Regions from separate parts of the Cupriavidus sp. LA-1 genome, predicted to be linked through region 1. Evidence: predicted binding sites of a transcription regulator. Region 1 holds the regulator's gene; each other region holds the start of a gene.
What was found. The regulator sigma-54, encoded in region 1, starts transcription at its own class of promoters, with help from an activator protein. The targets are predictions, from matches to a motif close to TGGCANGNAANCTGCTTT.
Positions count from the first base shown of each region.

Region 2: the regulator sigma-54 is predicted to act here: its motif matches at 3,943-3,960, upstream of ACZ5MJ_RS21730 (PQQ-dependent methanol/ethanol family dehydrogenase).
Region 3: the regulator sigma-54 is predicted to act here: its motif matches at 1,806-1,823, upstream of ACZ5MJ_RS25225 (collagen-like triple helix repeat-containing protein).

Region 1 is NZ_AP031387.1:3,447,934-3,455,704, forward strand. Features, by position in the region: gene lptA (lipopolysaccharide transport periplasmic protein LptA) at 1-588, shown strand, start outside; gene lptB (LPS export ABC transporter ATP-binding protein) at 646-1,446, shown strand; gene ACZ5MJ_RS16105 (RNA polymerase factor sigma-54) at 1,583-3,064, shown strand; gene hpf (ribosome hibernation-promoting factor, HPF/YfiA family) at 3,113-3,463, shown strand; gene ACZ5MJ_RS16115 (PTS sugar transporter subunit IIA) at 3,918-4,373, shown strand; gene hprK (HPr(Ser) kinase/phosphatase) at 4,454-5,425, shown strand; gene ACZ5MJ_RS16125 (PsiF family protein) at 5,587-5,973, shown strand; gene rapZ (RNase adapter RapZ) at 6,082-6,966, shown strand; gene ACZ5MJ_RS16135 (LON peptidase substrate-binding domain-containing protein) at 7,049-7,708, shown strand; gene mutY (A/G-specific adenine glycosylase) at 7,728-7,771, opposite strand, start outside.
Region 2 is NZ_AP031388.1:568,150-575,920, forward strand. Features, by position in the region: gene pqqE (pyrroloquinoline quinone biosynthesis protein PqqE) at 1-839, shown strand, start outside; gene ACZ5MJ_RS21725 (c-type cytochrome) at 1,713-2,036, opposite strand; gene ACZ5MJ_RS21730 (PQQ-dependent methanol/ethanol family dehydrogenase) at 2,137-3,879, opposite strand; gene ACZ5MJ_RS21735 (quinoprotein relay system zinc metallohydrolase 1) at 4,069-5,028, opposite strand; gene ACZ5MJ_RS21740 (quinoprotein dehydrogenase-associated SoxYZ-like carrier) at 5,025-5,804, opposite strand; gene ACZ5MJ_RS21745 (ABC transporter permease) at 5,822-6,634, opposite strand; gene ACZ5MJ_RS21750 (type 1 periplasmic-binding domain-containing protein) at 6,645-7,771, opposite strand, start outside.
Region 3 is NZ_AP031388.1:1,308,769-1,316,539, reverse strand. Features, by position in the region: gene ACZ5MJ_RS25230 (collagen-like triple helix repeat-containing protein) at 1-1,312, opposite strand, end outside; gene ACZ5MJ_RS25225 (collagen-like triple helix repeat-containing protein) at 2,052-3,248, shown strand; gene ACZ5MJ_RS25220 (Flp family type IVb pilin) at 3,622-3,807, shown strand; gene ACZ5MJ_RS25215 (A24 family peptidase) at 3,815-4,291, shown strand; gene ACZ5MJ_RS25210 (TadE family protein) at 4,364-4,840, shown strand; gene cpaB (Flp pilus assembly protein CpaB) at 4,870-5,823, shown strand; gene ACZ5MJ_RS25200 (type II and III secretion system protein family protein) at 5,843-7,252, shown strand; gene ACZ5MJ_RS25195 (AAA family ATPase) at 7,300-7,771, shown strand, end outside.

The DNA.
Region 1 (7,771 bases):
GCCATGGCTTTCGGCCTGCTGGCCCAGCCTGCCCTTGCCGAGCGCGCGGACCGCGACAAGCCGATGGTGCTGGAGGCGGACAACGCCAGCTACGACGACGTCAAGCAGATCTATACGCTGACCGGCAATGTGGTGCTGACCAAGGGCACCATGATCCTGAAGTCGGACGCCGCCGAGCTGCGCACCGACCCCGAGGGCTACCAGTTCGCGGTGGCCACCGCCAAGCCGGGCAAGCAGGCCTACATCCGGCAAAAGCGCGAAGGCGTCGACGAATACATCGACGGCTGGGGCGACCGCATCGAATACGACGGCAAGCAGGAATTCTCCAAGCTGATCGGCAATGCCCGCATGGCGCGCCTGCAGGGTGCCAAGCTGGTCGACGAGATCCGCGGCGCGGTGCTGACCTACGACAGCCGCAAGGAGTTCTACACGGCCGCCGGCGGCAGCGGCGACGCCGCCGCCGCCAATTCGTCCGGCCGCGTGCGCGCGGTACTGTCGCCGCGCCAGGACCCGAAGGCCGGCACCCCGGGCAGCGGCGGCTCGCCGCTGGACCTGAAGCCGGCCCCCGCGCCCGCCAACAAACCATGACGCCGGGCGCGGACCTGCCCGCCCGCGCCTGAAACGCCCGAACGCCTGACTGTGCCTATGACCGATACCGCAACCATCGCCGACAAGCCTTCCGTCGAAGCCTCCACCGTCCTTCCCGGCGGCAGCACGCTGGTCGTGCGCCACCTGAAGAAGCGCTATGGCTCGCGCACGGTGGTCAAGGACGTCTCGCTCGACGTGAAGAGCGGCGAGGTGGTCGGGCTGCTCGGCCCCAACGGCGCGGGCAAGACCACGTCGTTCTACATGATCGTGGGCCTGGTGGCGCTGGACGAGGGCGATATCGTGCTCGACGGCGACCATATCAGCGGCCTGCCGATCCACGAGCGCGCGCGCATGGGGCTGTCGTACCTGCCGCAGGAAGCCTCGGTGTTCCGCAAGCTCAACGTCGAGGAGAACATCCGCGCGGTGCTGGAACTGCAGCTGGACAAGGGCAAGCCGCTGGCCAAGGCCGAGATCGAGCGCCGCCTGGATTCGCTGCTCGACGACCTGCAGATCGCGCACCTGCGCAACAACCCCGCGCTGTCGCTGTCGGGCGGCGAGCGCCGCCGCGTGGAAATTGCACGCGCGCTGGCGTCGTCGCCGCGCTTTATCCTGCTGGACGAGCCCTTCGCCGGCGTGGACCCGATCGCCGTGGGCGAGATCCAGCGCATCGTCAGCTTCCTCAAGGCGCGCAATATCGGCGTGCTGATCACCGACCACAATGTGCGCGAGACGCTCGGCATCTGCGATCACGCCTACATCATCAGCGAAGGCGCGGTGCTGGCCGAGGGCCAGCCCGAGGAAATCATCGCCAATGACGCCGTGCGGCGCGTCTACCTGGGCGAGAACTTCCGCATGTGACATGACGGCCTGCCCCTTGCGCGGCAGGCATTCCGGCGGGGCGCGCGCAGCCGCCCCACAGCCAGCGTCGATCGGAGTCCATCAGCGATAGCAATTTCCGTTCCAACATCGGAAAGATGCGCATAAAATAGGTCGCATGAAACCGTCGCTACAGCTCCGCCTCTCCCAGCATCTGGCACTGACCCCGCAGTTGCAGCAGTCGATCCGGCTGCTGCAGCTTTCCACGCTGGAACTGCAGCAGGAAGTCGAACAGGCCCTGACGGAAAACCCGCTGCTCGAGCGTGAGAACGACTGGATCGAGAGCCCGCTGCGCGTGGCCGCGGATGGCTCGGTCAATGTCCAGAGCGCACCCGCGCCCGCCCCCGCCGAACCCCAGGGCAATGGCGACGCCCGTGCCGACGGCGCGGGTGACGACGACAGCTTTGGCGACAACAGCAGCGGCGACGACTACGGCAGCAGCGACTGGAGCCTGGACGACTTTGCCCGCCGTCCGCAAGGCGACGAGGACGAAAAGACGCCGATGCAGCTGCGCGAAGCCGAGCCCACGCTGCGCGAATACCTGATGGAGCAGCTGACGCCGCTGAAGATCTCGGCGCGCGACAAGGGCCTGGCCATCTTCCTGATCGAGTCGCTCGACGACGATGGCTACCTGAGCGCATCGCTTGAAGAGATCTGCATGGAGTTGCCCGAAGAACTCGAATTCGAGCTCGACGAAGTCCACGCGATCCTGACACTGCTGCAGAGCTTCGACCCGCCGGGCGTGGGCGCGCGCAATGCCGCCGAATGCCTGGCGCTGCAGCTGCGCCGCCTGACCCACCCGCAGCGCGACCTGGCGCTGAACATCGTCACCAATCACCTGGAGTTGCTGGCGGTACGCGACTACACGCGGCTGAAGAAGGCGCTGCAGGTCGATGAAGCGGCGCTGAAGGCAGCCCACGACCTGATCCGCTCGCTGGCGCCCTACCCGGGCCATGCCTACAGCCGACCGGAAGCCGATTTCGTGGTGCCGGATGTGTTCGTGCGCAAGAGCGGCGGCGGCTGGATCGCGCAGCTCAACCCGGATGTGATGCCAAGGCTGCGCATCAACGATATGTATGCACAAATCCTGCGTGGCGCAAAAGGGGAAACCGGCACCGCGGGGCTGCAGCAGAAACTGCAGGAGGCACGCTGGCTGATCAAGAACATCCAGCAAAGGTTCGATACGATCCTGCGTGTCTCGCAAGCCATTGTCGAGCGTCAAAAGAACTTTTTCACCCACGGTGAAATCGCCATGCGCCCCTTGGTTTTGCGGGAGATTGCCGATACACTGGGATTACACGAGTCAACCATCTCCCGGGTGACGACCAATAAATACATGGCAACGCCGATGGGTACTTTCGAACTGAAGTACTTCTTCGGCAGCCACGTGTCCACCGAAACCGGTGGCGCGGCTTCATCAACGGCCATCCGCGCCTTGATCAAGCAACTGATAGGAGCCGAAGACCCGAGGAATCCCCTTTCCGACAGTCGCATCGCCGAACTGCTGGGTGAGCAAGGCTTCGTTGTCGCACGACGCACCGTTGCCAAGTATCGCGAGGCCCTGAAGATCCCCGCAGTCAATCTCCGCAAGTCTTTGTAGCCGAGCCCACCGCCTGCCTGGTGAGGCTCTTTCAGAAGGAGAAGCGCTATGAACTTCAAGATCAGTGGACACCACCTGGACATCACGCCCCCTCTGCGTGAGTACGTGGAAACGAAGCTGGAGCGAATCGTCAGGCATTTCGATCAGGTCATTGGCGTTAGCGTGCTGCTCTCTGTCGACAATCACAAGGAAAAGGACCGGCGTCAGTACGCAGAAATCAATCTACATCTCAAGGGCAAGGACATCTTTGTCGAGGCGCATCACGAAGACCTATATGCGGCGATCGACGCACTCGTCGACAAGCTGGACCGTCAGGTGATCCGCTACAAGGATCGCGTGCAAGGCCACGACCGCGAAGCGGTCAAGTACCAGATGGCCGCAGCGCAAATGCAGCAATGACCGTGCCCGGCAGCCCCGCAGAGGGCTGCTGACTCAGGATTGAACAGGCAAGCCGCGCCACGAAGCGCGGCTTTTTTGCGCCCTCGCGTTGCGCCGGCCAGAGCCAGGCCGGGCCTGGACTGGCGCCGCGGCGTGCTGTGGCATCGGAGCAAACGCTTTTCACCCGAATGAGCAAGAGTGTTCGCAAGCGCGGCGGCAAGGTGTATGCTGCGCCATACAAAGAGAGGGGAATCCTGGCCGCGCCCTGCATCGGTGCGACGGCTCTTGGCCCGGAGGCACGATTGCATCGCCATGTATCGTTCTGCACCAGCTTGCTCCGCTGCACCGCACAATCCGAGGGTGGCCGCTGCTCTATAATGGGCCGGACGCCTCCGGCCAGGCCAGGGGCAGCCCGGAGCCGGCCCCCTGCCCGGCGGAACGATCCGCCCGCTAACTGAAATCCTGCGCATCGCCCATGAATCGTTTGGCCAAATTGCTGCCACCCGGCAACATCAATCTCGACGTCAGCGTCACCAGCAAGAAGCGTGTGTTTGAGCAGGCCGGGCTCCTCTTCGAGAACAACCATGGCGTCGCGCGCGCCATCGTGACCGACAACCTGTTCGCACGCGAGTCGCTGGGCTCTACCGGCCTGGGCGCCGGCGTGGCGATCCCGCACGGCCGCATCAAGGGACTGAAGCATCCCCTGGCCGCCTTCATGCGCCTGGCCGAGCCGATTCCGTTCGAATCGCCCGACGGCAAGCCGGTATCGCTGCTGATCTTCCTGCTGGTGCCCGAACAGGCCACGCAGCAGCATCTGGAAATCCTGTCCGAGATCGCGCAACTGCTTTCGGACCGCGACATGCGCGAAGGGCTGGCGACACTGCCCACGCCCGATGCGGTGCACGAGTTGCTGATCGCATGGCACCCCTGATCCCCTGATCCCCCAAAGCGGGCCGGCACAGACCGGGCAGGCGCCACGCGCTTCGCACACCGCCCTACCAGTCATACCGCATGGAACTCACCGGCGTCACCTCCCAGTCCATCTTCGACGACAACGCAGCCGACATCAAACTCTCGTGGGTGGCCGGCCTGGAGGGCGCGGACCGCGCCTTTGACGTGGAGTTCGCCCGCGAAGCCACCTCCGCCGCCGACCTGGTGGGCCACCTGAACCTGATCCACCCGAACCGCATCCAGGTGCTCGGCAAACCCGAGATCACCTACTACCAGCGCCTGGACGACGAGACCCGCAAGCGCCAGATGGGCGAGCTGATCCTGCTGGAGCCGCCCTTCCTGGTGATCGCCGACGGCATGGAGCCGCCGCCCGACCTGGAACTGCGCTGCACGCGCTCGTCAACGCCGCTGTTCACCACGCCGGTATCGTCGGCGGCGGTGATCGACCACCTGCGCCTGTACCTGTCGCGCATCTCCGCGCCGCGCGTGACCATGCACGGGGTGTTCCTCGACATCCTGGGCATGGGCGTGCTGATCATGGGTGAATCGGGACTGGGCAAGAGCGAACTGGGCCTGGAACTGATCTCGCGCGGCCACGGGCTGGTGGCCGACGATGCGGTCGACTTCGTCCGGCTGGGGCCGGATTTCATTGAGGGCCGCTGCCCGCCGCTGCTGCAGAACCTGCTGGAAGTGCGCGGCCTGGGCCTGCTCGATATCAAGACCATCTTCGGCGAGACCGCGGTGCGCCGGAAGATGAAGATCAAGCTGGTGGTGCAGCTGGTGCGGCGCAACGACGGCGAGTTCGAGCGGCTGCCGCTCGATTCGCAGTACCTGGACGTGCTGGGCCTGCCGATCCACATGGTCAAGATCCAGGTGGCGGCCGGCCGCAACCTCGCCGTGCTGGTCGAGGCCGCCGTGCGCAACACCATCCTGCGCCTGCGCGGCATCGACACGCTGCGCGACTTCATGGACCGCCAACGCGCCGCCATGCAGGCCGACGTCGTGTCGCGCGGCCAGGGCCGCCTGCTGTAAGCCCGGCGTTTTCAATTGCTTACAACGGGACGGACTCAAAACGTCAACGTTTCTCAGGCATGCTCCGTTTTGTGCTGTAATGGGCATCACGCCCGTTACGGAAGCTGCAACGCCGGCAATGGTGCGCGGCCATGAAGTTTTCCACACCGAGGAGAGCAAGCATGAAGAAACTGATCGCGATGTGCGCGCTGGTCACCCCGATGATCGCCGCGAGCGCCTTTGCGCAGACCGCCGCCACGCCGGCCACCCCCGCCACCCCGGCCAAGCCGGCGGCGACCGCCCCGGCGATGCCTGCCACGTCCGCTACGCCGGCCACCCCGGCCAAGCCCGCGGCCAACGCCCAGCAGGACAAGATGAAGGCCTGCAATACCCAGGCCTCCGGCAAGAAGGGCGACGAACGCAAGGCGTTCATGAAGGAATGCCTGTCCAAGGGCGGCGCACCCATGACCCAGCAGGAGAAAATGGCCTCCTGCAGCAAGTCGGGCAAGGGCAAGAAGGGCGACGAATACAAAGCCTACATGAAGGATTGCCTGTCCAAGTCAGCCTGAACGGCGGCACCAGCTGCAGATGCAATGGCGAACCGGGAGGTTCGCCATTTTGCTTTGTAAACGCACTGTCATGACGCAGCCGGCACCTGATGCTATGCTTCAAGTGCTATGCGCATCATCCTCATCACCGGCATATCCGGTTCCGGCAAGTCCGTCGCACTGAACGTCCTGGAAGATGCAGGCTACTACTGCGTGGACAACCTGCCGGCCCAGTTCATCCCTGAACTGACCCGCTATCTCGACAGCCAGGGCTATACGCACCTGGGCGTGGCCACTGACATCCGCAGCCGCGAGTCCCTGGACCAGCTGCCGGACACCGTGCGCGCGCTGGCCGCCGAGCACCAGGTCGAGGTGGTCTTCCTGACCGCCAGCACCGATGCCCTGGTGCAACGCTATTCCGAGACGCGCCGCCGCCATCCGCTGTCGGTGCGCACCGACGGCGTGACCGGCCCGGGGGGCGAACCCGCCTTCAACGACACCGCGCTGATGGAAGCGATCGAGATGGAGCGCGCGCTGCTGAGCCCCCTGGCCGAGGCCGCGCACCGTATCGACACCAGCAATGTGCGCACCAATACGCTGCGCAGCTGGATCAAGGAGCTGATCCGCGACGACAGCCAGCACCTGACGCTGCTGTTCGAGTCGTTCGGCTTCAAGCACGGCGTGCCCAGCGATGCCGACCTGGTGTTCGACGTGCGCTCGCTGCCCAACCCCTATTACGACCTGGCACTGCGCCCGCTGACGGGCCGTGACACGCCGGTGATCGACTTCCTGCAGGCCCAGCCGATGGTGCTGGCGATGGCCGAGGATATCCGCGCCTACGTCGAAAAGTGGCTGCCAAGTTTCATTGCCGACAACCGCAGCTACCTGACGGTGGCCATCGGCTGCACCGGCGGCCAGCATCGCTCGGTCTATATTGCGGAAAGGCTCGCCAACTATTTCCGGGCGCATGGTAATGTGCTGGTGAGACACCGAGAGCTCGCACCGGCGGGCTGACGCAGGCGCGACTGCCCACCGGCATCCGCACGCAGCGTCGGCCTGTTGGCCCTTTGCTGCGCGATACCCAAGCTGGCACTGCATGTCCTCGACCGACCTCTACCGTCCCACGGCTTCAGAAGCTCCGCCACGGACGCTCGACAACCTGCCGCTGTTCCCGTTGCACACGGTGCTGTTTCCCGGTGGACGGCTGCCACTGCGCGTGTTCGAGGCGCGCTATGTCGACATGGTGCGCAACTGCCTGCGCGACAGCACGCCCTTTGGCGTCTGCCTGATCGAAAGCGGCGAGGAAGTGGCCCGCCCGGACCAGCCCACCGTGCCCGAGCCGGTCGGTTGCCTGGCCGAGATCGTCGACTGCAACATGGAGCAGCTCGGCGTGCTGCTGATCCGCGCGCGCGGCCGCGAGCGCTTCCATATCGCCAGCCATGAGACCCGCGACGACGGCCTGCTGGTGGCACGCGCCGAAGTCCTCCCCCCCGACATCATCGACTGCAAGCTGGAACTGCTGGGCGAATGCCTGGATGCGCTGCGGCGCATTGTCACGCGGCTGCACGCCGAGCAACCCGACCGCCTGCCGTTCGACGAGCCCTACCTGTGGGACGACCCGAGCTGGGTTGCCAACCGGCTGTGCGAGTTGCTGCCGGTGCCGCTCAAGGCCAAGCAGATGCTGATGGCGCTGCCCGACGCGGGCATGCGGGTCGAGATCGTGCACCGCTATATGCGCCAGAACCACATGCTCTAGCCGCGGTTTTCCGTCACGTTCAGAACAACCCGCCGCGGGCCTGGTCGTCCAGCAGCCGGCGCA
Region 2 (7,771 bases), on a different replicon from region 1:
ACGCGCGCCTCGCCGCGCTGCGCGAAGCCGGCCTCGACCATATCCAACTATCGTTCCAGGACTCCACCCGCGAACTCAACGACTTCCTGTCCAGCACCCGCACGTTCGAGCTGAAACAGCGCGTGGCCCGGCTGATCAAGGCGCACGGCTACCCGATGGTGATGAACTGCGTGCTGCACCGGCACAACCTTCCGCATGTCGGCACCATCATCGAACTGGCCCTGCAGCTGGGCGCCGAATACCTGGAGCTGGCCAATACGCAGTACTACGGCTGGGCCTGGGAAAACCGGCTGGCGCTGATGCCAAGCCAGGAACAACTGCGCGAGGCCGAGGCCGTGGTCCGGCAATACCGCGCGCGCATCGGCAAGCAATGCCAGATCCTGTTCGTGGTGCCGGATTACTTCGAGGCGCAGCCCAAGAAGTGCATGAACGGCTGGGGCACGACGTTCCTGGGGGTGGCGCCGGATGGTACCGCGCTGCCATGCCATGCTGCGCGCATGCTGCCGGATCTGGTGTTGCCGAACGTCCTCACACAGACGCTGCGCGACATCTGGCAGGACAGCGATGCATTCCGCCGGTTTCGCGGCACGCAATGGATGCCGGAACCGTGCCGGTCGTGCGAGCATAGTGAGGAAGATCTTGGCGGCTGTCGTTGCCAGGCTTTCCTGGTCACGGGTGATGCTGCGGCGACGGATCCGGTCTGCGAGCGCTCTCCGGCGCATGGGCGGATCCATGAGATCGTGCTGGAAGGGCGGCTGGCTGCGGCGCAGGCGCGGGAATATCCGATGGTGTTTCGTAGTGATGGGAATTCGTTGCGGTTGAGTGGGGGGCGGGGGTGAAGGTAACCTCGTCGATGCGGTTGGTTGTGGCGCTTGGGGGGGAGCGTGCTTGTTGGCTTGGTTATGTCGGTCGGGTTCATTGTTGTCGTAGGTTGGACCGCCTGGTTCCGCCCTGCTGGGCGGGTCACTTTTTGTCCGAGCGACAAAAAGTAACCAAAAAACGCGTCGCCTCTGGCGGCTGGCCACCAATTCCTCGGTGTGGGTGGTTCGGGCGGTGGTGATTTCCGTTCGATGGGGTAGGTAGTTCAGGCCTGCTACGCTCCCGGGATGTGCCTTGCGTCCAGGGACTATTGGACGAACCCGACTTTAGGCTGTTGGCAGCCTGCTAACGAGGTTATCGGTAGGACGCCTACGGCTGCGCTGCGCGCACTCAGTATCTTAGGTCGGTTGCTCGGGCACGGAGTGCGTCGCTGCGCTCGCTCGGCGCTATCGCGGATGATGCCGGGCCAAAGGAAAAAATCAGGACGTGGCCGCTGGTTCTGCCACGTTAGGACGCGCGCGAAGCGCAGCCGAAGGCGTCCCACCGACGACTTGGTTAGCAGGCTGCCAATCGCCTAAAGTCGGGTTCGTCCAATAGTCCGTTGATGTGGGCACAGACAGGGTGCGTAGCAGGGTCGAACCACCAACCCCATCGACCGGAAATCACCGCCGCTGGAACCACCCACACCGTGGAATTGGTGGCCAGCCGCCAGAGACGACGCGTTTTTTGGTTACTTTTTGTCGCTCGGACAAAAAGTGACCCGCCCAGCAGGGCGGAACCAGGCGGTAAAACCTACGACAACAGGGAACCCGACCGACATACCCAAGCAAGCCAACGAGCAAAAGACCCCCCAAGCGCGACAACCAATCGCATGGCGCCAAGCCCCCCTTCCTTCACCCAACACTTAGCACCCATTCCGCCAATTTCCTGGCATCGTCCTCACCAAGGTTGCCATGCGGCGGCATAGGAATCCTTCCCCACACCCCCTTACCGCCTTCCCGGATCTTCTTAGCCAGCCGCTCAGCCGCCTGGCTGTCGCCCTTGTACTTGCCAGCCACCTCGGCAAACCCCGGCCCCACCAGCTTCGACTGCATCCCATGACAGGAAAAGCAGCCGCTCTTGTCAGCCAGGGCCTGCATGTCGGCAGCCGTGCCGGCCAGTGCCGCGCCCGGCAGCAGCGCAGCAGCCGCCGCCAACGCCATCCATTCTTTCTTCATACCTGTGTCCCAATTGATCCTGTTGCCACCGCGCCCGGCGCACGCGGCGCACCCCTGATGCGATGCAGGCGTGCGCCGGGCAGCGTCACCGCTGTCCCACTCAGCTCTTGTGCAGCTTGAACACCCACACCGAACCGCCCTGCTCCAGGAAGTTCACGCGCTTGGCCACCTCCCCGCCCCACAGCGGCACGGCCCCGCCCCAGCCGGAGACCACGGCAACGTATTGCTCCCCGTTCTCCTCCCACGTGACCGGAGGCGCCACCACGCCGCTGCCGGTCTGGAACTGCCAGAGCTCCTTGCCGGTCTTGGCATCCGCGGCCTTCAGATAGCCTTCCGGCGTGCCCCAGAACACCAGCCCGCCCGCCGTGGTCATCGCACCGCCCCACAGCGGGGCGTTGTTCTTGACCTCCCAGACAATCTTGCCGGTCTTGGGGTTGATGGCGCGCAGCGCGCCGATGTAGTCCTCGTTCAGCGGATGGATGGTGAAGCCCGCTCCCAGGAAGGCAGCGCCCTTCTTGTAGCTGACGGGCTCATTCCAGATATCCATGCCCCATTCATTGGCCGGCACGTAAAACAGACCCGTCTGCGGGCTGTAGGCCATCGGCTGCTGGTTCTTGCCGCCAAGAAAGCCCGGTGCGGCAAACACGGACTTGCCCTTCTTCTCATCGCTGTTGGTGGCAGGGTCGCCGGGGCGGCCTTCGGCGATGTAGTTGGGACGGCCGGTCTTCAGGTCGATGCCGGTGGCCCAGGTGATCTTCTTGACGAAGGGGAAGGCATTGACCAGCTTGCCGCTGGTTGCGTCGTTGACGTAGAAGAAGCCATTGCGGTCGGCCTTGCCGCCCACGCGCTTGCCGTCCAGGTCGAACGTCACGAACTCATTGACGCCGTCGAAGTCCCAGCCGTCGTTCGGCGTGTTCTGGTAGTGCCAGACGATCTTGCCGGTAGCGGGATCGAGCGCCACCGTGGAGGCGGAGTAGAGGTTGTCGCCCTTGCGGATATGGCTGTTCCACGGGCCGGGGTTGCCGGTGCCAAAGTAGACCAGGCCGGTTGCCGGATCATAGGTGCCGCCCAGCCACGTGGCGGCGCCGCCGGTCTTCCAGGTCTCGCCGGGCCAGCTGGCATTCTGGGTCCCGGTCACGCCGTTTTCGGTCTTGTTGCCGTCCTTGTCGTACTTGTAGCCCATGTGGCCTTCCACCACCGGCCGCGACCACACCAGCTGCCCCGTCTTGGCATCGCGCGCCTCGACGCGGCCAACCACGCCGAACTCGCCGCCCGAGATGCCGGTCAGCACCATGCCCTTCACGATCAGCGGCGCCGCCGTGTACGAATAGCCGGCCGCATAGTCTTCCAGCTTCTCCTTCCACACCACCTTGCCGCTCTTCTGGTCCAGCGCCACCAGTTGCGCATCGAGCGTGCCGAAGATCACCAGGTTGTCGTACAGCGCCGCGCCGCGGTTCACCACGTCGCAGCACGGCATGATGCCTTCCGGCAGGCGGTGCTCATACTTCCAGAGCTTGCGCCCGGTCTTCACGTCGAGCGCGTAGATGCGTGAATACGAGGCCGTCACGAACATCTTGCCGTCGTGGATCAGCGGCTGCGATTCCTGCCCGCGCTGCTTCTCGCCGCCGAACGAGAACGACCACGCCGGCACCAGCTGGCCCACGTTCTTCGTGTTGATGCGCGCCAGCGTGGAATAGCGCTGGCCTTGCGGGCCAATGCCCCACGACAACACGTCGCCGGGGGTCTTCGCGTCGTTTTCGATCATGGCATCGGTCACCGCTGCCTGCGCGGCAAGGCTTGCCGCGGCAGCCGCTGCCGCCATCACTACTCGTAACGTCCTCATTGCCATCTCCTCTATTGTCTTGGATTTCCCTGGTGCGCCACTGCGCCACACACCAGCACGCAAATGGCAATTCCCATGCCAGTAGGCTGCCCGCGCAAACTGGCGCTCCGCAGGCCGGCTGCGCGGCCGCGGCCGCGCCAGCGCGCAACACTGCGTTGCAGCTGCTCCAGAACTGAACAGCCGCCAGGCTCAGTGGCCGAGCGCGCCTTCCTCGCGCGCCGGGTAGAGATGCGTCACGTTGCGCAGGTACTCCGCGGGCATCGCGCCCCAGTGCGCATAGGGCTCCGGCACGGGCATGGCCATGACCTCGGCGAGGTCGCGTCCCTGCGCAGCGGCATCGCGCAGGCGCGCATCGAGCCATTGCAGGTAGCCGCGCGTCTGGGCGATGGCATCCGTGCCGCCGAGTGCCGGCCCGTGGCTGGGGATCAGCACGCGAGCCCCGCTTTCGTCCAGCAGCGCCTGCAGCCGTTCAAGGCTGGCCAGCCAACGCCCGATATCCGCGTGCGGCGTGGTCGGGATGCGTTGCCGGAACACCAGCCCGCCGGCAAAGACAATGCCGGCGCCGCGGTCCAGCACCACCAGGTCCGCATCGGTGTGGCCATCCAGGCTGATCAGTTCCAGGGTATGGCGTCCGATCGTCAGCGCGCCCGGCGCCAGCGCGTGGGTGGGCGGCACGGACTCGGTGCCGCGCATCCAGTTGCCGCACATGCGGTAGAGGTTGTCGGCATAGGCCGCGCCTTCGCGCCGCGCGCCGTCGAGGGTGCCCGGCAGCGCGCTGCCGCCGACGTCGGCATAGGCCTGGTTGCCGAAGAAGTAGTCGGGATGCTGGTTCAGGTTCAGCACCAGCCGCACCGGCGCGCCGGTGACCGATGCGATGGCCTGGCGCTGCTGCTCGCCATACAGCCGCGACGGACCCGTGTTGATCACCACCACGCCGTCGCCGGTGTCGATGAAGGCCGTGTTGATGATGTTGCAGCCGTTGGCGGGAGCGAAGTCGGCATTGGCTCCTTCCAGCAGCCACACGCCGGCGGCGATCTCGCGCGGGGCCAGGCGGTAGTCAGGGAGCTGCAGCGCGGCCGGCTGCGCAAGCGCCGGCTGCAGGGGCTGGCCCGCCAGGCATAGCAACAACCACGGCAATACCCGCTTCATGGCGACACCCGCGCCGCGATGCGGTTGCCGTTGTTGTCCTGGCCCGCCACGGTCATGCCCGGCACCACGGCATCGCGCAGGTCGAACGAGAAGATCGGGTTCTCGGCAACCGGCTCATGCAGCGCCAGGCGCAGCAGCGGCTGCCTGGCCGCATCGGCCAGGACCAGCGTCTCGATATGGAATGCCGGGATACCCGCCACCAGGCCGGTATCCATCGGATGCATCACGCGCAGCCGCACGCGTGCCCCGGCATCGCCCAGACCCGGGAACACGCGCGCGTCGACCCGGTTGAGCGTGCGGCTCCAGCTGCCGTCGCGGCGGGTGGCGCCGGGCACCGTGCAGCCGCCGCCGCCGGCGTCGACCCATACGCTGCCGACATGCCAGGTGCCGTCGCGCGTGCGTGCCGCCACGCGTACCGGCGAGGCCTGCTCCAGCTTGAAGCGGAACGACAGCGACGGCCGCACCCGCAGCGGCTCGAACGCCAGCACCTCGCGGATCGGGTTGCGGTCCACCGCCACCACAATGCGGTCCACCTCCCCCAGCGCCGAGGCGTCGAAGGCAATCGGCACGCGCATGGGGTCTTCCGCAAAGGCCGGTCCGGTCACCCTGACGCGGCTGTCGAACACCACCGGCCCCATCTGCAGCAGCTCCTTGTGGATCCACGCCCATTGCGGCGATTGCAGCGGATCGCCGTGCCCGATAACGGCACTTGCGGCCGCTGCGCCAGGCGCAGCCTTGCTGGCAAGTCCCAGCCACGCCGCCCCGAGCAGGACCATGCTCCGCCTGCGCCCCGTCATGCTGGCCGCCCCCGGCGCGCCATGCCGCGCTGCGGGTCGTAGCCCTGCAGCGCCAGCACAAAGAACACCGCGGCGCTGCCCGCCACGATTGCCAGGCTCTGCGGCGCCAGCTGCCCATACAGGGCGAAGCGGATCGCCTCGACCGCGTGCGTGAACGGGTTGAAGCGCGCGAGCTGGTACACCAGCTCCGCGCCGGATTCCTGCAGCTTCCACAGCGGATACAACGCCGAGCTGATGAAGAACATCGGGAAGATCACGAAGTTCATGGTGCCGGCAAAGTTCTCCAGCTGGCGCACATGAACCGACAGCAGCAAACCCAGCGCGCCCAGCATCAGGGCGGCCAGCGCCATGGCGCCCACCCCGGCCAGCAGGTGCAGGGGCGCGAAGCGGATGCCGAAGGCCGCCGCCACCAGCAGGAACGCGGCCATCTGCAGCAGCGACAGCACCGTGCCCGCCGCCAGCTTGCAACCCAGCAGCCAGCCGCGCGGCAGCGGCGCGGTCAGCAGCAGCCGCATCACGCCCATCTCGCGGTCGTACACCATGGCCAGCGACGACTGCATGCCGTTGAACAGCGCGATCATGCCAAGCAGACCTGGTGCCACATAGACCTTGTATTCGATATAGGTGTCGTACGGCGGCGCGATGGCAACGCCCAGCGCGTTCTGGAAGCCGGCGGCGAATACCAGCAGCCACAGCAGCGGGCGCACCAGCGACGACAGCAGCCGCCCTGGCTGGCGGAAGTACTTGCGCAGCTCGCGCCCGCAAACCGCGCGCAACGCGCGCCAGCGATGGATCAGGAGGAAGGCCATGGTCGAGGAGTCAAGACGGGGTTGCCCGGCACGCTGTGTCGGCTTCATCGGCGCCCAGGGAATCGAGGTTGTTCTTCGGGTGCAAGACCCCTTCTACCGGCGCCGTGCCGACCACGCCGTCCGGGTGGGCCAGCATCAGCGGCTGGCGCAACTGGCGGTCCCAGCGCCGGAACGACAGCGGCGGGCCCTTGAAGCCGTCCACCACCACTTGCCCGGTGGCAAGGGCCTGCGCCTGCGCGGCAAAGCCCGCCCGGGGCTGACGCGCCACGCTTTCGGCGATCGCCTTGACCGCCACCCAGGCGGCCCAGTCATAGCCGGTCATCGGCCGGCCCGTGGCCTTGGCAAAGCGCCGGTTGAGCTGCGGGCCCCCATTGCGCTCCCAAGCCCAGTGCCAGGCCTGCGCGCCCAGACCGCTGGCACCCACCACCGGCCGAGGCAGCTGCGTGGCGTAGGGCACGCCGCGGGCAAACTCGCCGTCGGCGTCGGCGACGACCACCACGTCGTAGTCCACGCCGCCGGTCAGCAGGTTGAGGTTGGCCTGGTCGCGCTCGCGCGGGTCGTTGGACAGCCGGAAGCTGCGCTGCGCCGACCAGGCAATGCCGAAGCGCCGCGCCGCGTTCACCAGTGCCTCGCGCTGCGCGGCGTCGGCCGGGGACGGGCCGCTCAGCAGCAAGGCGCGGCGCCACTTGCGCGACGCCAGGTACTGCATCAGCGCATCGGCACGCATGCGCAGGCTGGGCAGCGTATGCAGCAAACCCGGCGCGCAGCCGGCGCCGCGCAGCGCGTCGTCGTCAGACGATACGTTGAACAACAGGGCCTCACCCGGCCTGACGGCGCCCGTGGCCGCCCTGACCGAGGCCGGCGGCAGGTCAAGCAGGATATAGCGCGTGCCCTGCCGCACCAGCGCCGCCACCATCGGCGCCACCTCGGCTTCGGTGCGGGCCTGCTGCCCTTCGACTCTCAGCGACTGGCCCGCGGCCTCCAGCGCGAAGCGCGCTTCCGCGGCCGCCACCTGGGCACCGTCGAGCGCAGGGCCCTGCGGCTGGTCGGGATAGCGCTGCGCGAGACGCCGGGGCGCATGGCGGGCGTCGTCGGCCAGCGACACGACAGCCACGCGCACCTCGGCGGCCTGCAGCA
Region 3 (7,771 bases), on a different replicon from region 1:
CGCCGCTGACCGCGGAGGTGACCGGCGCCAGCGGCGAACCGGTGCTGCCGCCGGTGGCACTGCCAAGGCCGCCGGTCACGCCGCTGACAAGGGAGGTGACCGGCGCCAGCGGCGTGTTGGCCGTGGCCGAGGTGAGGCCGCCGGTGACGGTGCCGACCAGGCTGGTGACAGGCGCCAGCGGCGAACCCGTGCCGCCAGCGCCTGTGCCGCCTCCCAGCCCCCCGGCCAGCGCAGTGACCGGTGCCAGTACCGGGCTCAGCGCGCCCAGGCCGCCGCCGCTGGCGGGGCCGTTCACCGCGCCGCCGAGCGAGGCCACGGTCGTGCCGGTGGCGTTCACCACGCCGCCGACGCCCGAGACCACCGGCGTATTGGCCTGTTGCAGCTTGCTGCCGGCCGTGGCCAGCGCGCCGCCTACGGTCGCCAGCAGGCTGTTGGCCGGGGTGCCCAGGCCCGTGGCCGCGCCAAGCGTCTGCGTGGCGCCGGTCAGCTGGGAGGTGATCGGCACGATCAGCTTGCTGGTGGTGATGGTGACTTGTTCGACCGCGCCGGTCGACAGCACCGAGGTCAGCGTTCCGCCGGTGTTGCTCACCGTGTTGCCGAGCGCATTCACCACCGTGCCCAGCGGCGACGTCAGCGGCGCCAGCGGGGCAAGCTGGCCGGTACCCAGGCCGCTGACCGCCGTGCCGGCGCTGGACACGGCCTTGCCGAGATCCGTCACCACATTGCCGGTGCTGGCTATCGTGGTGCCTGCCGGATTTTCCGAGTTCGGCATGCTGCCCAGGCCCGATTGCAGACCCGTCGCCAATGCCTTGATGGCATCGCCGGCGGAGCCTACGGCGTCGCCCAGGCCGGCTTGCGTCTGGGCCGGTACCAGCGGCAGGTTGCTGTTGCCGAGCTTGTCGCCAAGATCGCTGACGGTCTTGCCGGTACTGTCCAGCACCTTGCCAGTGTTGTTGATGACCTCGGCGGTTGGGGTCCGCGCGGTCGGCGTTTCGCCGCCGCCGGTATTGCCGCTCGTATTGCCGCCGTTGTTACCGCCGGTGCCGCCAGTGCCGCCAGTGCCGCCAGTGCCGCCAGTGCCACCAGTGCCGCCAGTGCCACCAGTGCCATTAGTACCGCCAGTGCCACTAGTACCGCCGCTGGCGACATCGGTGCCACCGGTACCAGCACTGGTGGTGCCGACAGTGCCTCCGCTCTTGGTGCCCGCCGTGTCGCTGGTGCCCAGGGAGGTCGATCCGCTGCCGCTGGCGCAGCCGCCCAGGGCCAGCAGGGTGGCGAGGAGTGCCGTTGCGGCGAGTTGTTGTTTGCGCATTGATCTGTTCCTTCATTCCCGTCGTTTAATCGCTCGGCCGCGCAACGCGTTCGTCTTCTGCGTGCTGCGGTGACGGCTATGGCGCAATCGGTATGCCAGCCAGTTGGAGCGCTACCGCACAGACCCCGCCGAAGTCGGGTATGCGGCTCGCAAAGCCTTTCGGGATGCGGGCCCCAGGGCCGCGACGGGAAATGCCATGGGCTGTGCCGGACGTGTGCGGCGAAGGCGGCGCAGCGTTACGCGTTACGTAACGCGTGTCGTGCGCAGGGAACAAAACGGCGAGAGCGATGGGTTGCGCGGACGGCCTTCCCAACATGCATGGCCCGCCGTGCCGCGACGTTCCGAAATCGATCGCAACAAGGCGGACTGCCGCCTCGTGTTCCCGTGCTCCGGGAACACGTTACGTAGCACGTAACACGTTTGTCCCCTGCCGCAACGCTGCCCGAGGCCTCTGCGCCGCGATTCCGTTTTGCCCTGCAACCCGCGCCACGCAAGGCATGCAACGCGCAACCCTGTCTGCGCGCCAGCGCACCTTGCGGTGCTGGCACGCGCCTTGCCATTCCTTGTCACGACGCGTCGACGATCTCGCGTTCCACCGTGCTGCCGTGCCTGTTCGTGGCGGTGAGCCGGAGAGCAAAGAGCGGGACGGCGGCGAGGCTCGTCTGCAATGCCATGCGGCGCACCCAAGCAAAGACAGGACGGCCCGGCAGCGCCCGGCCAACCAGACAGGAGAAGAACAATGAAGACCAGACATCCGGCGCAGCATTCCATGACCTCACTGGCCGCGGCCGGCGTGGCCGCCATTGCCTTGTTGATGGCTGGCTGCTCGTCGGGCGGTGGCGGCAGCGGCGCCAATCCGCAGCCCGCCGGCAGCGGGCCCGACCTTCCGGTCACGCCCCCGCCCCCCGCCACCGTGCAGAGCACGCCGACCGGCAAGGTCACCGAGAGCACGGGCAATTCCGTGGTGGCGACGGGCAACGCCGTCAGCGAGATCGGCAAGTCCATTCAGGACACGCCGCTGCCGCTGCTGCCCGCCGATGCGCGCCAGGGGGCCGGCGGGGTGGTGGTCAATGCAGGCGAAGCGGTCGGCGCGCTCGGCGCGGGCGTGCGCGACGGGCTGGGAAAGATGGGCTCGGTCGATAACCCGGTCGGTGTGACCGTATCCAGCACCGGCAACGTGGTCCGCGAAGCCGGCGACGCCGTGGTCAGCGGCGGCGCGCTGGTGCAGGGCCTGGGTACGGAGAAGCTGGCGCCGCTGGCACCGCTGACCACGCCGGTGGGCGGCCTGGTCAAGCAGGTGGGCGCCGCGGTACAGGGCGGCGGCGACAAGCTGCAAAGCGTGCTGGGCGATGGCGCCGTCGCGCAGGTTACCAACTCGCTCAGCAAAGTCATCGTGCCGCTGACCAGCAAGGCCACCGACGGCACGCAGATGCTGGGCGCCACCACGCGCGTGGGCGAGCCCACCAACGGGCTGCTGTACAACGTGGGCAATACGGTGGCCACCGGCGGCAGCATGCTCAGCAACACCCAGGCACCGGTGGTTTCGCCGCTGGGCGGCGTGGTGACCGAGGCCGGCAAGACCGTTGCGGCCGCGGGCGTGCTGCTGCAGGGCAACGGCCAGGCAGGCGGCAATCCCCTCGGCGGCCTGTTGAACAACGTGCCGCTGGCCAGCGCTGGTGTTGGCCAGGGCGCAGACAGCAGCCAGGGCGGCAATCCGCTGGCGGGCGTGCTGAGCAACCTGCCGCTGGCCAAGACTGGCGGAAGTGAGGGCAGTTCAGCGGGCGGCGGCGCGCTGGGCCCGGTCGGTGCACTGCTGGCGCCGGTGACGGGTCTGGTCGGCGGCATCAAGAGCGGCGTCGGCAGCACTACGGGTAGTGTCTCCGGCGGTGGCGACAGCAAGCCGCAACTGCCGATCCTCGGCGGGCTGCTGCACTGAAATGTCTCATCCCTGCTAGGTGTTTTCACGGTGCGCTGACGCTCATCACCCCGTCGCAGCGCATCTTTTTATTCCGCCTGGCTTTGCGGCTGCAATGCCCGCAAAGCCAGGCTGCAGGCCGGTTTCACGCCGGCCTGACGGCTCTTTAACAACCTGTGACCCGAGCGTGCCGGGTCGTTTCAAACGGGCGTTTTGACTCCTTTGGGTCATTGCTATCACTCGTAGGAGGGGTATGGTTGAGACATCGCATGTCTTATAAAAAAAGCGCAACAAGCGTGAATAGTCGATAAAAGAGCGGGCCATAGAGCACCGTGATAATCGAACGGGGGAAGCGTGATCGCGGCGTTAGATCACTTAGGGAGTGTCCAGGATCATGAAACGACTTATTGCACGCTTTATTAACGATGAGCGCGGGGCGACGGCTATTGAATATGGGCTGATCGTGGGACTCATTGCTTTGGCCGTCGCCGTGGGGGCCACCCAGCTCGGCAAAGATATCAGCGCAGGATTCGTTAGTCTCGGCTCCCAGGTCACTACTTGGCTCGCTCCCAAATCATAAGGCTGGCGTGATTGCCGCGCTCCTCTGCGCGGCGACCCTCTATACAGACTTCGCTCACCGGCGCGTTCCCAACGCTCTGCTGGCGGCTGCCGCCCTGGCTCTCGGGCTGGCGCTGCTCGCCGGACAGGCCACGGAACTGCCGCTGGCCCCGCGCCTGATCGGTGCGGGGCTGGGTCTTGCCGTCACCCTGCCGGCGTATGCCCTCGGGCGTATGGCGGCAGGCGACGTCAAGTTCCTGACGGTGGCGGGGCTGTTCACCGGCCCGCAAGGACTGGTGGTGGCATGGGTCGTCGGCAGCCTGCTCGGGCTGGTGCACGCGCTGCTGGCGCTGGCACTGGATCGTCGCGCGCCGGCCACAAGTCAGGCCATGGATCACCAGGAAAGCGGACCCATTCCAACGGCGCAGTTTTCACTGGCGCGCGGCATTCCGTATGCCGCGTACCTGGCCGCGGGGGTGCTGGCCTGGATGGCTGCTTGCCATTAGCCGGGCAGGCTAACGGCAAGCAGGCTGCGCCGCCGGTCGGCGCGAAAGAACACCAAAGGACCGGGGCTTCTGATGTTGCTGCATGCAAGGGTCAACAGGAGGATCAGCAGGCGCTGCAATGGTGCCGGCAGCGCTGCGATCGAGTTCGCGATCGTGGCGCCGGTGCTGCTCACCATCGTGATCGGCATCGTCTATTACGGTGTGGTGGTGGCGCTGCAGCAGGTGCTGACGCTGGCCGCCGAGGAAGGCGCGCGCGCCGCGCTGCGCTATCCCGCAGGCGTCTCCGGCTCAGGCCTCGCGGCCACCCAGGGGGCGCGCATCAGTGCGGCGGATGCGATGGCGCGCGGCACGCTTCCCACCTCCATCAGGAGTGCGCTGTCTCCCGGCAACGTTGCGCAGGCAGTGCCCTGCGTAACCGGCTCCACCGACGTCTGCATCCAGGTCACGCTGAACCTGCCCACCACCAACATCCTCCCCGCCGTGCCGATGGTCCCGGTCCCCGCGACGCTGTCCGGTTCGGCGATGGTCCAGCTTTCTCCCGATATCTGAGCCGCCATGCCTACGCAAAGGATTTCCGCATGACCAGCAAGCAGATCCGACTCCTGGCGGTGGTGCTGCTCGGCCTGGCCCTGCTGCTCGCAATGCTCGCGTGGCAGGTGGGGCGCCAGCCAGCCCGGGCGCCCGCGGCATCGAATGCCGCGAAGCCGCTGCATCCGGTGGTGGTGACCACGCGCGCGGTGGAAGCAGGCAAGCCGCTTGAGGCCGACGCGCTCAAGGTAGAAATGCTGCCGATCGACCCCGCCGGCGCCTACACCGAAGTGGCGCGCGTGACCGGGCAGGTACCGCTGGTGGCGCTGGGCGCCAACGTGCCGGTGCTCGAAAGCCAGCTGCTGTCCGGCCTGGCCACGCAGGTGCCGGAAGGCCAGCGCGCGGTGGCCGTGTCCGTCGATGAGGTCATCGGCGTCGGCAACCAGGTGCAGCCGGGCGACTATGTCGATGTCTTCCTGGTGCTGCGGCGCGACCAGCAGGAGATCCTCGAAAGCCAGGCGCGCATGCTGCTGTCGCGCCTGCGCGTGCTGGCCTACGGCGTCACCTCGGTCAACCGGCCGCAGAACACCAAGCCGGAACAAATGATGGTGCGCCAGGAGGGCGCCAAGACGGCGGTGCTCTCGGTGCCGCTGGAACAGGTCAGCCGCCTGGCCATGGCGCAGCATTCCGGGCGCCTGCTGCTGGCGCTGCGCAATCCGCAGGACGAAGCCATGCCCAGCGACGGCATGTTTGCCGAGCTCCCGCCGGCGTTGGCGCCGCGCGCCGGCGTTCCCGCCGACGCCCCGCGCGCGGCGCCCGACAAGGCCATGGCCGGCGTGGCGCTGACCGGCCTGGCCGCCGCCACCGGCACGCAGGCCCCGCGCGCGCCGGCGGCCGCGCCCGCGCCGCGGCCGCTGCAGGTTGCAACGCCGCCCGCGCCGGCACAGGCAAGACAAAGCGCAGGCGTGGAAGTGATCCGCGCGGGCAAGCGCGAGATCGAATAAGAACGTGGGCGCCTACCAAATGCAAATCCAGAGAACACAAGCCCATACCGTAGCCCTGCGCCGCCGCCTGATGCAGCTCGCGCTGGCCGCGATGCTGGCCACCGGCGCATGGTGCGCACTGGCGCCTCGCGCGCAGGCGCAGGACGCCGCGCCGGCACGCCAGCTGCGCCTGATGGCCGGCGCGCAAAAGGAAATCCGCAGCGCGCAGCCGGTGGAGCGCGTGGCCGTGGGCAACCCGGCGGTGGCCGATGCGCTGGTGCTGCGCACGCGCGGCACCCCCAGCGTGCTGCTGGTGGCAAAGCAACCCGGCGTGACCGACGTGATGGTGTGGACGCGCGGCGCCGAACCGCTGACCTACAGCGTGCAGGTCGATGCCGTCGCCCCCGATGCCGATGGCGCGAAGCTGGACTATTCCGCGGCCGGCGCCACTATCACCGGCCAGTCGCCCGATGCCTATGCCGCGGCGCGCGCGCACGCCGCCGCGCGCGCGGCCACCGCCGGCAAGGCCGACAGCAAGCCCGGCCTGGTGGTGGACCGCTCGACCGTGCCGCTCTCCGGCACCGTGCAGGTCGACGTCAAGGTGGTGGAGATCAGCAAGACCGTGCTCAAGGAAGTCGGCATCAATTTCTTCCGCAACAACTCCGGCTTTGCCTTCGGCACGTTCTCGCCGTCGACGCTGAACAAGTTCACCTTTACCCCCGGCAGCGGCGGCGCGCCGGGAAGTTTCAGTGCCGACATCTCGCAGCCGATGAGCAGTGCCTTCAACCTGGTCGCGGCGTCGCTGACGCACGGCATCTTCGCCAACATCAGCCTGCTGGAGGCCAACGGCCTGGCGCGCGTGCTGGCCGAGCCCAGCCTGGTGGCGCTGTCGGGCCAGAGCGCCAGCTTCCTGGCCGGCGGCGAGATCCCGATCCCGGTGCCGCAGGCGCTGGGCACGACCACGATCCAGTTCAAGCCGTTCGGCATCGGGCTGACCGTGTCGCCCACGGTGCTGTCGGCCGACCGCATCGCGCTGAAGGTGGCGCCGGAGGCTAGCGACCTCGATCCGTCGCGTGGCATATCGATCAATGGCGCGGTGGTGCCGGCCATCGTCACGCGGCGTGCCGACACCACGGTGGAGCTGGGCGACGGCGAGAGTTTTGTGATCGGCGGGCTGGTCAGCCGCAACACTGTCAGCAACGTCAACAAGGTGCCGGTGCTGGGCGACCTGCCGGTGATCGGCGCCTTCTTCAAGAACCTGAATTTCCACCAGGAAGACCGCGAGCTGATGATCGTCGTCACCCCGCGCCTGGTGAAGCCGATGGCAAGGAACTCGCCCGCGGCGCAGGCCGTCGGCGCGGACGGCCGTACCAACGCCAGTCCCAACGTGTGGGGCTGGTATGTGCTGGGCGAATACGCGGACCCGACTTTGCCGGGTTTCTCGAAATAGCCGCCGGCCATGCCGGCTGGCATGGCCAACAGCTTTGAGGCGGAGAGATGGACTATTTTCTGTTGCACGCTACGCAGGGTGAAGTCCGGGACTGGCTGGGCAAGGTCCTCGGCGGGCTGGGCACGCTGGTGACCGATGGCGGGGCCCAGGAAGCCTTTATCGAACGCGTGGCCGAGTTGCGCCCGGGCCTGGTGTTCCTGCATTTCTCGGCGGAACTGGCCGGGCAGTCGGCGCACCTGGGCGAGCAGTTGCTGCGGCTCTTTCCGGGCCTGCCGCTGGTGGCGGTGGGCCACGCCGACCAGCCCGGCATCATGCTGGCCGCGCTGCGTGTGGGCGTGAAGGACTTTATCGACCTGCGCGATGCGCCGGCGCAGGCCGAGGCCGTGGTCAAGCGCCTGGCCGTGCCGAGCGAGCAGGTGCGCCCGGCCGATGCGGTGCGCCAGGGCAAGATCGTGGCATTGCTGGGTGCGCGCCCCGGCGTGGGCGTGACCAGCCTGGCGGTCAACCTGGCCGCGGCCG